2 linked regions of the Mastigocladopsis repens PCC 10914 genome follow. The protein of the gene in region 2 binds, or shares a complex with, the protein of the main gene of each other region. Links are inferred from orthologs where the notes say so. Each region holds a gene or a part of one and is shown on either strand. Other genes may lie near its edges.

Region 1 (7,571 bases), 1.1 Mb from region 2 along the record:
TCACAGACCCGTTACGGTTGCAGCAAATTGTAACAAATCTTGTCAGTAATGCGATTCGCTACACAGAGTCGGGAAGTATAAAAATTACGTGTAAAACCTTGGGCGTGGACAAATGGACTATTGCAGTCTCCGACACTGGGATTGGTATTGAACCAGAAGACCAAGCGCACATTTTTGAACCCTACTTTCGCATCCCTTATGGCACTAAGTCCTTCCTTCCTGATAGTACCGGCTTGGGCTTGGCGATAGTTTCACGGCTGGTAAAACTATTGCAAGGTGAGATTAGTGTAGTCTCGCAGGTGGGAGTTGGTTCTACTTTCACGGTGACTTTGCCATTGACAGTGGAAATGTGAAGTGTGGTGTAAAAATCCTGCCTAGTTTACATCCTTTTTTGTTCTTTCACCCTAGCAAGCGCATCTTCAGCAGCTGCCTTTTCAGCCTCTTTTTTACTACGCCCCCTGCCTTCTCCGTACTCTTTATCTGCCACAAATACTTTAGCTATGAATTCTGGAGCATGAGATAAACCACCTGCTTGAACTGTGACATACTTGGGTGGTGTTTGGGTGATGTTGCGTTGCACCCATTCCTGAAATCGATTTTTAGAGTCTACATTTGAGCGAAACTCCACAATACTTTCAGGGACAGAATCAAATAGCGGTTCCACAACACCACGAACTGCTTCAATATCAAAGTTGTTGTCTAGGTAGTAAGCGGCAATGACTGCTTCAAAGGTGCTACTCAGTAGGTTGGGATTTTGGTAGCCTCCTTCTAAACTTGCGCCTTTACCCAACCGCATTCTCAAGTCTAAGCCAACCTCAGTTGCAAACTTTGCCAATTGCTTTTCATCTACCAGCGCGGAACGCCGACGAGTTAATTCGTCTTCGCCCTTTTCCGGGTGACGTCGATAGAGATATTCGCCACTTAAAAAAGTCAGCAAAGCATCACCGAGAAACTCTAAGCGTTCGTTGTGTTCCCCTTCTTGGGGGTTCTCATGGACATAGGAACGGTGTGTCAGCGCACGACGTAGAAGAGAAGCATTCTGAAAGCTTTGTTGTTTAATAATTTCAGCCAATCTCTGTGTTTCTGTGTTAGGGGTTTTTTCAGTTTGCTGAGGACAGAGCATTGCTAGGACTTCTTGCTTGTGCTGTTGTGCAACATTTGCCTCAGATGCAGAGATAGCCTTGAGAAGTCGAGCAATCGTGTCGAGAGCGCGATAAGTGTCCTCTATTGAAAAGCGAGATTGATGCGCCCATGTATTGCGGACTTCAACCAGTTCACTCACTAAAGCACGCCCGGTACAACCTAGTTTTTGACTGAATACCTGATCCCACTGCCCAATTATTATTTTCAATAAAACAGAACTATCATCATGCAAAATATCTTTGGCGTCACATCTTAAGGTTTCGTCATCAGACATACATGATGTAACGTCCGTTAGCCAGCGCTCACCATAAACTTTTTGCATCTCCCTTTTTATGTATGGGTATAAGCCCTGATTTAAAAGAGTGAAACTCCTGCCAACTCGTTCGTGGTTACTAATAGCCATCGTGGTAGTTAAAGTAACATTATTTCTGGGTAATCATTTTATGCACTTTATTGAAGTGCCAGAAAAAATCCATCCATTAACAACTTTTCATATCATCAAAACCGCCTCAGTTCAAAATTGAACTGAGGCGGTTTAATTGTAAATTATGAACGTTCCTGGAAGGGATGAGAATAAAACTCGTCTCTAGCTCTGCGAGGAAAAGTATAAAATCAATCCTCAAAGGATAATTCGTAACTAAGTTGCTAATGCCAAATTACGAATTACTTTCTATTTCTTATGATATGGATAGCTGCACCTGCTACTCCACCATCGACTGCATCCCCAAGGGTATCTTTACCTGGGCGAGTAATCGTGCCAGTCACCGTGCTAGCGGCTACACCTACTCCAACATCTTGACCCAAGTTCCGATTTCTGGGATTGCGTCTAGCACCATTGGCAGCATTAACAGCAGCACCAGCAGCAGCACCCTTAACGGCATTATTTAACACGTTACCACGACCTCGGACAGCTCCAGAAACTACCCCAGCACCTGCTCCAATACCTATATCCTCTAGGATTTTTTTATCAGCAGACGCCGGTTGAGCAGGAACTAAGGTGACACCTGCTAAACTTGCAGCCATGAGGCAGGGCATAAGTGTACGTTTCAAAATTTTGTTCATACGACTCACCTTCTCAATGCATCAAATAACCTGAGAAAAGTTTAAGTTGATACAGTTGTATTTAACCTTTCTCCTAGTCTAGGCAATTCCAAAGCTTTCTTACACGAAAATGCTTTCATAATTACCGTACCTTTTATTCAAAATGCCTGAATCCACTCTTTGACAGAGTATTCGGTCCAGATACCGTTTTGCCAGTAGGGGTCAGCCTCAACTAACTGACGCACGGTGGCTTCGTCTTCGGCTTCGTAAATACCAAAAACTTTAGTTAAATCTTTGGTAGGACCAATAGTCATCAACACACCGGATTCTTTCTGTTTCGCCAGTCCGTCTAGATGTGCTTGACGGTAAGGGGCGCGTTTTTCGAGAACGTCTTCGCAGTAAGTTCCCCACATTACGTATTTAGGCATGGCTATATATTACAATTCAAAATTCACTCATTCAAAATTCAAAAACAAGACACAAGAGAGAAGAAAGAAGAAAGAAGAAAGAGCAAAGAATTTCTTCATTTTTCACTCTTGATTCTTGAGTCTTAACTTCTTAGGGTAACGCCGAATTTCTCCACTAGGGATTCGCGGACTTTGTTGTGTACTGGTTCAATTTCGGTATCGGTGAGAGTGCGATCGCTCGAGCGATAAATCAAGCGAAATGCCAGACTCCGCTGTCCTTGGGGTACGTTCTCCCCGCGATATTCATCAAACAATTCCACAGACTCCAGTAAATCTTTAGCTGCTTTGGTAATTGCTTTTTCAATTTCGGCAACTGTCACCTTCACAGGTGCGAAGAAAGCAATATCTCGATCTGCCGCTGGATAGGTAGAGTAAGGCTTAAATTGCGGTACTAAGATTTCATCTTCGTTTAGAGAATTTAAAAGCACATCTAGATCCAACTGGAATACGTAAACTGAATCTGGTAAACCTTTTTCTTGTCGTAGTTGGGGATGCAGTTGCCCAAAGATACCCAATCTGTTACCCCGTACCCATAGGGAAGCAGTGCGTCCTGGGTGCAAGCGGGAATCTCTGCGATCAGGTTGGTATTCCACTTGCAAGCCAAACTGTTGGTATACATTTTCTAAAATACCTTTGGCTTCAAACCAGGTCATGGGTTGTTCGCGACCGCTTTTTGTCCACTTGCTAGAGGAAATATCGCCTCCCATAATGCCAGCAATGGCATCTGCTTCTTGCAAACCTTCTTCTTCTTGCCAGAAAATTCGCCCAATTTCAAAGCCGTTGAGCGAACCATTCCCCTGTTCTTGGTTGTATTGAAATGCATCAATCAACCCTGATATCAAGTCGGTTCGTAATGCAGAATATTCGACAAATAACGGGTTTGCGAGCACGATTTGTCTGTCTTCCCCTGGTTTTACCAAGGAATAGTGCATTAATTCTGTCAATCCTTCTGCTCGCAATACTGCTCGTAACTTGCGTATCAGATCTTGTTCAACAGGTAAATAACCTGCTTCTGCCTTATCGGGTAAGGTGTCGCAAAATTTATCGTAGCCGTAGAGACGGGCAATTTCTTCAACTAAGTCTATTTCCCGTTCTAAGTCGCGATAACGATAGGGAGGTACCTCAACCGTCCACCTTTGGTCGTCTATGGGAGTCAGCTGACATCCTAGTGCTGTCAGGGTACGTTCCACATCTGCACCTTGGAGTTCCCCTGTTTGCTCTCCCAAGTCGATTGGTCCTAAAACCTCATTCACTCGGTCTAAACGCAGTTCAATGGAACGTGACCAAGTGGCCCGATCAGGACGGGAGTCAGCAATTTCCTGATGTACTATAACTCCATGAGCCAGTTCGTTCATAAGTGACAAAGCACGGCGCGTGGAGACTTCCAACTCAGCGCGGTTGACTCCCCGTTCGTATCTCCCAGAAGACTCGCTTCTTAATCCCACGCTTCGGGAAGAACGGCGAATTGCCACAGAATCAAACAGCGCGGCTTCTAATACCAGGTTTTGAGTCCCATCATGCACTTCGGTTTCTTCACCACCCATGACTCCAGCCAGGGCAACAGGTTTATTATTGGCGGTGATTAACAAATTTTGGGTAGATAAGGTGCGAGTTTGTCCATCCAGGGTTTTGAGAGTTTCCCCAGCGTTGGCGAAGCGGACACCAATTTGTAGAGACGTACCATGGTAGGTCTCCATACCAGCAACAGATTGTAAACGGTTACCATCAAAGGCGTGCAGTGGTTGTCCCCATTCCAACATGACGTAGTTAGTGATATCTACAACATTATTTATGGGTCGCACTCCAGCAGCACGCAGACGCTGTTGCAGCCACTCAGGTGATGATGCAATTTTTACCTGGTCAATCACTGTACCAATATATGCTGGGCAAGCTTGCGTATCGGCAATTTTTAAAGCTAAATTAAACCCACCTTGAGAAATTGAGACTTCACCAGGTTCGGGAAGCGTCAGCTTTGCCCCTGTCAGGGCTGCTACTTCGCGCGCTATGCCAACCATACTTAAAGCGTCAGCACGGTTGGCGGTAGCAGTGACATCTAAAATCACATCATCTAAACCCAACAGTGGACGTACATCATTCCCAAGTTGCAGGTTCTGTTGGGGAAAAATATGAATTCCGTCTACATCGCTAGGTAAACCCAGTTCCTTGAGGGAACAAATCATCCCCTGTGATGGGACACCTCGTAGTTTCGCGGGTTTTATTTTTAAATCGATATTTGGTAGGTAAGTGCCTACAGTTGCCACCGGCACGTAGATATCTGCCCGGACATTGGAAGCACCACAGACGATATTTAAAGTTTCACCCGTGCCGATATCGACTTGGCAAACACTCAATTTATCAGCGTTGGGATGGGGTTGGCGTTCCAGCACTCTCCCCACAACAACACCCGCAGCCCAAGTGCGGCGGTCTTCAATATCTTCCACCTCAAACCCAGCTAATGTCAGTGTTTCTGCTAGTTCTTCTGGGCTAAGTTTCAACTCCACTAGTTCTTGCAACCACTTTAGTGAGATACGCATGTCATGTGTTGTCTTGTCTGAGATCTAAGCTAAATCACGATGCACAGACTATTCTAGAACTAATCCACGAAGTTCCTCACCCATTGGGACAAGCTCTTAATTAACTGAATGGTATTGGGGTATAGGTCAGGTTCAGTTAAGAATAGTTATCTATTGAGGCAAGCTGAGTCGCAAAGCGACACCTGCTGCGCGAACGGATGCAGGGGAAGCTGAGCCCTCCAGACACGCTGCGCGAACGGATGCAGGAGGAGAGAACAAAGGCTTATCACCAAGCGTATTGGAGTATAGGTAAATCATTCAAACCTCAAAATGAAAGTATTATTAAAAATAAATTAAAAATAAATTATATTAACCTAATAATATTAATCCCTAGGGTTGTTTCCTGATATCCTAATTTCACTTTTTTTGCTATTACTTATATACTCATAACTAAATTATTAAGCCAAATGCATAAACACTATTTTGAGTAAATCTGCACGAGTAAAAGGCTTAGTTAAATATCCGGAGGCTCCCACCAATCTTGCTTTTACTCGGTCTACAAGACCCCTGTTTCCTGTTACCATTATTATGGGAGTTTTTTTAAAAATTGAGTTATTTCGGACGATTCGGCATAATTCATAACCATCTATGCCTTCCATGTTCAAATCGAGTAAAATTAGGTCTGGTTTGTGCCGAATAATCGACATAACTGCTTTCAATGGGTCGTTAATTGTGACTACAGAAAAATTTTCATCTTCTAAGAAGCGGCTAATTTCTTTGAGAATCGTGGGACTATCATCTACAGAAATAACTTTATATATTTTTTGCGAAGTAGCAGGAGTAGGAGTTTCTGTCTCAGATTCAAGGTTATTATTATTTGATTTTGTTAATTCCTGAGCTTGTTCTTTATGAGGAGAAATCGGGACTTGTCGCTGATGAGTAGCGACATTCCCCGCAGAGATAGCAGAGTCTTCTTTAGAGAGGATACTGCTTGATGCAACTGCTGAATCCACTAAGCTAGTTTTGGCTTCAGCGACATAACTAGGGTTTTTTACTAAATTTACAAATGTCTTTGGTAATTTATCAAAGGGTGGATCAGGCTCATGCAATAATATGGTACCATTTAAAATATGAGGGTATAATATTCTAGCTAGTTGGATTTCGTCTTGATTTATAATCACTGATATGTGCCGCAGGCTAAAACCTTTCATCCATTCAGTTAAATGAGGATCTATTCCTGATGAAGTTGTTTGACTGTTTGGGATGTTAATTAACAAATATGGACGCTGATAGGGAGAAGAAATTTGGGGACCTAATGACTGCCAATTTTGCAACTTCTGTTGGCAGCGTTCCCCAATTTTTTCTACATCAAGCTTGCAAATAATTGGAACTCGATAATGAGAATCTTTTAGTGTAAAAGTTCCTTGTTCGATTAAAAGATACGACTCCAAGACTTCTTTGACCAATTCTTGAATTAGCAACGCTGCTTGTGTAGAATGCAGATATCGTTCACTAACTAACCAGCAAATGGCTTGATACTCAGGAGGGAGTATAGACTGCTCCCTGGTCTTGTTAGGATGTTCTACTGGCTGACTTTGTGAGTCTGGTTCAAACATCAAACGTAATTGGACACGAATTTCACCAGTGATATTGGGAACATGATGACTCAGGCGACGCAAATGACGTTCTAGTCGGTCAAAAGGTTCGACTGAATGAGTCGCATAAGTTATTTTCCCCTGCTCTAAATATATTGACCAATAAACGGAGTTGCTCAGTACTTGTAAACAAGTACTTTCAGAACAATTAGATAGCTGTCTCAATAAACTTAAGGGACGTAGTTTTGTGAATGTGCCAAAATTATTCATTTCTTTAGAGATTTTTCGGAAAATAAGACCGATTCTTTGAATTTTCGAGTTATCGGTAAATTCAGTAATAAGGTATTTCGTTAACCTTGATATTTCCCTATAAAGAAATTTTCTCTGCCCTTATTATTGTATACATATATTACAAGATGTGAAGGTAATATTATAGCTAGTATGTTACATTTTCTCGTAACATACTAACGAAAGACCTTTTTCCATCTATTTGAATGTTAGTTAAATAAGTAGGATGACAAAGGCGTAGTTAAAGTACGGATTTTATGAACTTTACTTCATTGCTTTTATCTAAAATCCGACATTTCTACATCGAATCTTTAAAATTATGTGTTAGTAAAGCTACTGATTTATTGTATTCTATACGTGTTATGTATAAATTTTGCTATGTGTTTCCCAGCAGGTAATACCGACTACTGGTTGCTTCAGTTTTGCTTAACTATGTCCCAAGTAAGATTTCACAAATTTGTAAGGAATTTGGCAGCAGAATTTTGTTTAATAAAGAGTAAAATATCTGCAAACAAACAAATTAC
Region 2 (7,254 bases):
AACCACCCGTTGGGCCATCTTCTGGCAATGTGGCAAGTCACACAGGAGTGTCAGCACCTTCCTCTACTGTTCCTGGTGCATCTGCACTACCCATGTCTGTTTGCACCCAACCGGGACAAGCAGAATTAACTTTAATTGGCGTATTAGCCAGTTCTTTGGCAAACTGGGCTGTGATTTCATTTAGCGCCGCTTTAGACGCTTGATATGACAGCCCTTTAAACTCGAAATAGTGTGAGTTTGGATCAAGCGTGTCGGTTAGGGAACCAAGCGTACTCGACATATTCACAATGCGACCTGCATTGCTCTTGCGAATTAGGGGTAGCATTGCCTTTAGTACTGCAAAAGCACCGAATAAATTTGTCTCGAATGTCTGTTTTAAAACATTTAACTCAAGGTCGCTCGGATTCACACCCCAGTCAAGTATGATACCTGCATTATTGACTAAAATATCGAGCTTACCGAAACGCTCCTCAATCTTTTTGCCTGCTGTTTCAATGGTAGAAGTATCTGTCACATCAAGTTTGATGGATTGCACATCCAGCCCTTCAGCCTGTAATTTCTCTGCCGCTTCAGCGCCTTTAGATTCATCACGAGCACCTATCAGCACGGTAATTTCTTGTTTTGCTAGTTGGCGGCTGATTTCAAAACCAAGTCCTTTGTTTGCACCTGTGACTAAAGCAATTTTTTTGTCATTACTTTGCATAGTTCTGTCCTAATTTTCCTGTTCAGATATTTATGCGTTATTTAGAAATTGATGAAGAATTTGTCATAACAATCCTCCATGTTTGGGAAGCGTGAGTATTTTACGTAATCTCAGCTACTGGAGTCTTGCATATTCTTGCGAAATCTATTCCATTCTTGTTCGCATCTCATTGCAGATGATTTTTACAACCTTCATATTTGTGAATTTAAACGAGTCGTATCGTCTGAATATTAACTAGCTCCCATCTGCTACTACTTTCTACTCATCTGTTGAGGATTTGAGATATCCTACAAATGCTCTCAACTAGGTGCTGCTCTGTCAGTTCACCGTAACCAAAGATAAACTCACCTTGAGAATGCGGTCTGAGATAATGAGGTGCAGCAGACATCATCCCGACACCAACCAAAGCAGCACGCTGCATAATCTCTTCATCACTAAAAGGGGTGTGTAATCTCACCATCACATGGATTCCTGCCTTTTCCCCTAAAATTGTTGCTTTCTCTCCAAAATGAACGTTTAACGCCTTTACAAGAGCCTGACGACGCCTATCGTAGAGCGATCGCATTTTTCTAATATGACGTTCTAAATGCCCTTCCTCGATAAAGTCTGCAAGCACCTGTTGTTCTAGAATTGGTAAGTGGCGATGGCGCAGAGCGCCCACCTTCGGTGATCGCTCAACCACTTCGCACGAGCAAAAGCAGAAACCAAATTTTTTGGCAGTACCAAATAGCCAATCCGTAGCGAAGGAAACAGAACTTTTGAAAATGTACCGATATAAAGTACAGAATCGCTGCGATCCAATCCTTGCAAAGCCGGAATTGGTCTGTCACCATAACGGTATTCGCTGAGATTTTAGATGAAGGGTTGATCTGTCATGTGGGATTTATTGTAGATAATCAGCCGTTTGTGATTCCAACTGCTTACGGTCGCGTGGAAGACAGACTATATATTCACGGTTCGCCAGCAAGTCGGATGTTGCGTTCTCTGCTTACTGGTATTGAAGTTTGCTTGACAGTCACTTTGCTAGATGGTTTAGTACTGGCACGGTCAGCTTTTCACCACTCTATGAATTATCGTTCTGTGGTGATATTTGGTACAGCTACCCTAGTGCAAGACGCTGGAGAAAAGCTAGAAGCACTGCGAGCTTTTACTGAGCATATTGTACCAGAAAGATGGGCAGAGGTGCGATCGCCTAATCGTCAGGAATTACAAGCAACTTTGGTGCTTTCCCTACCAATAACTGAAGCATCTGCCAAAGTGCGGACAGGTCCACCACTGGATGATGAGGAAGACTATAGTTTGCCTGTGTGGGCAGGTGTTCTACCTTTGCAAGTGGTTGCTGGTGAAGCAGTTGCTGACCCGCGTTTAAACACAGGGATTTCTTTACCAGATTATGTATGCAAGTACACCCGTGTCTGTTGAAATAAACAAACCGCATAGACACGAAGTGGCGTGCTGAAGGCTAGGACGCAAAGAACGCAAAGAAAAGAAAAAAGCTGGACGATAATACTGATAAAATCACTGAGCCAGTAGCGCAAAAGCAGAGGATATATTCAGTATCACCCCTATCTGTTATGGCTCATGAATCACTCTGCAACAACATCTTGGAATGAAGTCCGCGCTGCATTTCAAAAAATTTGGGGTTATGAAGATTTCCGTCCACCCCAGGGGGAAATCGTCCAGAGTTTGTTGGCAAAAAAAGATACGCTGATTATTATGCCTACAGGTGGGGGAAAGTCGATTTGCTTTCAACTTCCAGCACTGTTACAAACTGGATTAACGCTCGTTATTTCGCCTTTGGTGGCGCTGATGGAAAACCAAGTGCAAGAACTCCGGGAACGTCATTTACCCGCTGCACTTTTGCATAGTGAGTTGCCGTCTCACGAACGGCGTAAAACTTTGCAAGCGTTGGAACGACAACAGCTAAGATTACTTTACCTGTCTCCAGAAACTCTCCTCAGCAAACCCGTGTGGGAGAGGTTGTGTCAGCCGCAGCTTGTAATTAATGGCTTGATACTCGATGAGGCGCATTGTTTGGTACAGTGGGGAGAGACTTTTAGACCAGCTTATCGAAGATTAGGGACGGTGCGACCAGCGCTACTCAAATCAAAACCACCGGGAACAAATATAGCGCTAGCCGCTTTTACCGCCACCGCTGACCCCCTAGCCCAAAAAAAAATTCGAGAAGTTCTTCAGCTACGGCAACCAGAAGTTTTTTGCATCAATCCTTACCGATCTAATATTAATCCTTTTGTGCGTATAGCTTGGACACCAACAGGCAGAAAGCAACAATTATTAAAATTTCTTAAAGATAAGCCAAAACAAACTGGGTTAGTTTACGTTCGGACAAGACGAGACAGCGAAGATTTGGCTGCATGGCTGCAAGAAATGGGTTACGCCACAGATGCATACCATGCGGGGTTGGGTGCAGAGGAACGCCGCGCTATAGAAGCACAATGGCTGAGTGGAAAAATGCAGTTTGTCGTTTGTACTTGTGCTTTTGGGATGGGGATAAATAAGCCAGATGTGCGGTGGGTGGTTCATTTTCACCCATCGTTGTTAATTTCAGAGTACGTGCAAGAAATTGGACGCGCTGGACGAGATGGGAAACCAGCCGAGGCGCTGATGTTAATCAGTGAACCTACCGGGTGGTTAGATCCACAGGATAAGCAAAGACAAAAGTTTTTTGAGGAGAAGTTGCAGCAGCAACAACTATCTGCACAGCAAGTTCTGAAAAAATTGCCCAAAACAGGGGAAGTGAACTCTGTAGTGCGAGAATTTCCTGATGGTGCGATCGCCCTTTCTCTACTACACAGCAGCGGACAACTCCAGTGGCTTGACCCTTTCCATTACACTATCGTATCGGGTGCGAAAACTGAGCAAGTTACACAATTGCACGCTACGAAGCAGATGAATCAGTATCTTACGACGAAGCAGTGTCGTTGGGGTTTTTTATTGAGTGCGTTTGGTTTTGAGGAAGAAGTCAAAAACTGGCGTTGTGGTCACTGCGATAATTGTTCTCAAAAATAGCTTTTTATTTTTTTTACCGCAGATGAACGCAGATGCACGCAGATCATCATCTGCGTTCATCTGCGGTTCCAATTTCTTAAAACTGCCGCAGAAAGCGTAGGTCACTAGCATATAGGCGGCGAATATCATCAATTTGGTGTAAAACCATTGCGAAGCGTTCTACACCAAAGCCGGCGGCAAACCCTGTGTAAACTTCTGGATCGTAACCTACGGCTTTGAGGACATTTGGATCGACCATTCCGCAACCCATCACTTCCAGCCAGCGCCCATTCCACTGTAAATCAACTTCAGCGGAAGGTTCTGTAAACGGGAAATAACTCGCGCGGAAGCGAATGGGCAAGTCGCCAAACATTGCTTGTAAAAACACTTTAATGGTGCCTTTAAGGTCAGTAAACGTCAGTCCCTCGTCAATTGCTAAAAGTTCTATTTGGTGGAAAACCGCTGAGTGAGTGGCATCTACGTTATCTCTCCGGTAAACTCGCCCTGGCGCAATGACGCGGATGGGTGGTTCCTCGGTTTCCATGTAACGAATTTGTACCGAAGAGGTATGAGTTCGCAACAGATTCCCGTCTGGTAGGTAGAAAGTATCCTGCATATCACGGGCAGGGTGGTCGGGCGGGGTGTTCAGAGCCTCGAAGTTATAGTAATCTGTTTCCATCTCTGGACCTTGAGCTACGGTGTAGCCCAAACCGACAAAGATATCTAGCGCTTTATCGATGATGTTATTGAGGGGATGGACGCGACCTTGAGGACGGTAAATTCCTGGCATTGTCACATCCAAAGCTTCAGTCTCTAGCTGTGCCTGAATTTTCGCGCCTTCCAAGGCTGCGCGTTGCTGGTCTAGGCTGTTTTGCAGGGCTTCTTTGACTGTATTGGCGATCGCCCCAATTTTCGGTCGTTCCTCTGCACTTAGTTGCCCCATACTCCGCAACAGCGCCCCCAGCTGCCCCTTTTTACCGAGGTAGCCGACTCTAAGTTCCTCCAGCCGTTCTAGCGTATCAGCGGCGGCGATCGCTTTTTCTCCTTGCTCTCGCAGTTCTAAAAGTTGAGCCTCTAAACTGTTAGTCATTAGTTATTAGTTATTAGTCATTAGTCATTAGTCATTAGTCACGGGCCCAAACTTTTGGACTACTGGACAAATAACATCTAGTAATATGCCATTGATTTGTCAAGGACAATAGTATAACCCGAACTTCTTTCTACCAGTTTAGCCGCTTCGCAAGGAAGGCAGAAGGAGGATAATTGTTTACCAACAAAGAACTCAGGAGTCAGAACTCAGTCGTCAGAATATTAAACGCGCTCTTCGAGCATGAATTAAGAGTTCTGGTTTTGAGTTTTGGCTCTATTGCCCCCGAATTGATCCGTGGAGACCAAGAAAGTCTTTCCTTATTAAATCAAGAGGATTCTATCCGTGGGGATATTCTGATGACTGTGTTCTGTGTTCTGCGTTCTTCTTAACTGTGACCTCTCCTCTTGACTGTTGGCTCTTAACTCTTAACTATTAACTATTGACTACTAACTAATGTTTATGAAAATACTGATTAGCAACGATGATGGTATTTCTGCTCTAGGTATTCGCACCTTAGCAAACACTTTAGCTCAAGCAGGTTATGATGTCACTGTGGTTTGCCCAGATCGGGAGCGTTCGGCAACTGGGCATGGATTAACGATGCATCAACCAATTCGCGCCGAAATGGTCGAGTCGATTTTTGATCCCGCTGTCAAAGCTTGGGCTTGTGATGGGACTCCCTCAGACTGTGTTAAGTTGGCGCTGTGGGCTTTGTTAGATTCTCCACCAGATTTAGTTCTGTCTGGCATTAATCAAGGTGCTAATTTAGGAACTGAAATTCTCTACTCTGGTACTGTCTCTGCAGCAATGGAAGGTTTAATTGAAGGCATTCCCAGTGTAGCGCTGAGTCTGACCAGTCATATAAATAAGGATTTTCAACCTGCTGCCAACTTTGCCAAAATCTTGGTGGGACAACTGGCGAAAAACCCTCTACCAGACTTGATGTTACTTAATATAAATATCCCTGCTGTTAAATGGGAAGAAATTGCAGGAGTTGCTATCACCCGTCAGGGAGTACGGCGTTACGTAGATGTCTTTGATCAGCGAGTCGATCCCCGTGGTAAAACTTACTACTGGTTAACGGGAGAAGTTCTAGAAGATGTGGAACCTCCAGTTGGTTTAAACCTACCTCAAAATATACCTATAGATGTGCATATTATCCGTAAAAACTACATCAGTATAACGCCACTGCAATACAATCTTACTTATGCAAATGGATTGAATCAATTATCTCAATGGAACTTTGAGTTTCCGTAAAGTGTTTTTTGTATGAAGGCAACTGTATCACGCTCAATCAATGCATTGTAGGAAAATATAAGTTATAAAGTAGAAGCGTCACTGAAGAAAAACTATACGCAAACCTTCGGAAAATATGAGACTGACCTCTTGAAATTTTTCATTTATGAAAACAAAAGCAACCTTAAACGAGGTATGCTGTTTTACCAAGAAATCCCTCCTCCACCAAAAGCCGTGAGACAGAATAAACTTAACAAAATAAGTAATCCTTTTTTGTATTGATCGCCCGTTCAGATCAGCAAGCAACACCCATGTATAGGATAGAGAATCAATTTACTGTGCATTTTTGGGGCGTTCGCGGCAGTATCCCCTGTCCGGGAACACACACCGTTCGTTATGGCGGTAACACCCCTTGCGTTGAAATGCAAGTGGGTGGCAAACGCTTAATTTTTGATGGAGGCACGGGACTGCACGTTTTAGGGCAATCTCTGTTGGCTAAAATGCCAACAGAGGCTCATATTTTCTTCACCCACTCCCACTGGGATCATATGCAGGGGTTCCCTTTCTTTTCCCCAGGGTTTATTAAGGGAAATATCTTTCATATTTACGGTGCGATCGCCCCTGATGGTTCCACCATAGAACAGCGTCTCAATGACCAGATGCTGCACCCAAATTTTCCTGTGCCCTTGCAGATTATGCAAGCAGATTTAGATTTTTACGACGTTATACCGGGGCAAGCAATACACATTCATGACGTTACTGTAGAAACAGCTCTACTGAAACATCCAGGTGAAGCTATAGGGTATAGAGTTAACTGGCGTGGTGGCGCTGCTGCTTACATTACCGATACCGAGCATTATCCTGACAGGCTAGATGAAAATGTCCTATGGTTAGCTCGTAACGCCGACATTCTCATCTACGATTGTACCTACACTGATGAAGAATATCATTCTCCAACTAGACCTAAAATTGGTTGGGGGCATTCTACATGGCAAGAAGCTGTGAAGATAGCTAAAGCCGCTAATGTCAAAACTCTGGTCATTTTTCACCACGACCCATCCCACGACGATGAGTTTTTGGATCGTATAGGACAAAAAGCCGCCGAGAAATTTCCTGGTGCTATTATGGCACGAGAAGGAATGGTACTCCAGGTTCCTGTACCAGTCCCTTTATCAGAATCTTTTCCTGTTAGTAGATTTTCTGCTTATAGGTTGCA

The links. Proteins that work in one complex are often made in the same cells at the same time.
Region 1: the proteins of pheS (region 2) and pheT are in contact, whole or in part, in a crystal structure (PDB 6P24), measured with the Escherichia coli proteins. The link is inferred for Mastigocladopsis repens PCC 10914 from one-to-one orthologs.

What each region holds. Positions count from the first base shown.
Region 1 is NZ_JH992901.1:2,987,356-2,994,926, reverse strand. What follows is about bases 2,461-5,555. They hold pheT (phenylalanine--tRNA ligase subunit beta), read right to left. Parts: upstream 5,186-5,555; coding sequence 2,735-5,185; downstream 2,461-2,734. Other genes in these bases: MAS10914_RS0115445 (YciI family protein), read right to left, coding at 2,461-2,612. Also shown: MAS10914_RS0115460 (sensor histidine kinase), read left to right, coding at 1-353; rnc (ribonuclease III), read right to left, coding at 380-1,063; MAS10914_RS0115450 (hypothetical protein), read right to left, coding at 1,807-2,205; more of MAS10914_RS0115445, read right to left, coding at 2,343-2,460; MAS10914_RS0115430 (response regulator), read right to left, coding at 5,623-7,029.
Region 2 is NZ_JH992901.1:1,884,974-1,892,227, reverse strand. Bases 2,807-5,584 are described here. They hold pheS (phenylalanine--tRNA ligase subunit alpha), read right to left. Parts: upstream 4,803-5,584; coding sequence 3,810-4,802; downstream 2,807-3,809. Other genes in these bases: surE (5'/3'-nucleotidase SurE), read left to right, coding at 5,262-5,584; MAS10914_RS0110490 (RecQ family ATP-dependent DNA helicase), read left to right, coding at 2,807-3,733. In the rest of the region: MAS10914_RS31545 (SDR family oxidoreductase), read right to left, coding at 38-703; MAS10914_RS0110495 (pyridoxamine 5'-phosphate oxidase family protein), read left to right, coding at 1,508-2,125; more of MAS10914_RS0110490, read left to right, coding at 2,285-2,806; more of surE, read left to right, coding at 5,585-6,059; MAS10914_RS0110475 (MBL fold metallo-hydrolase), read left to right, coding at 6,350-7,254.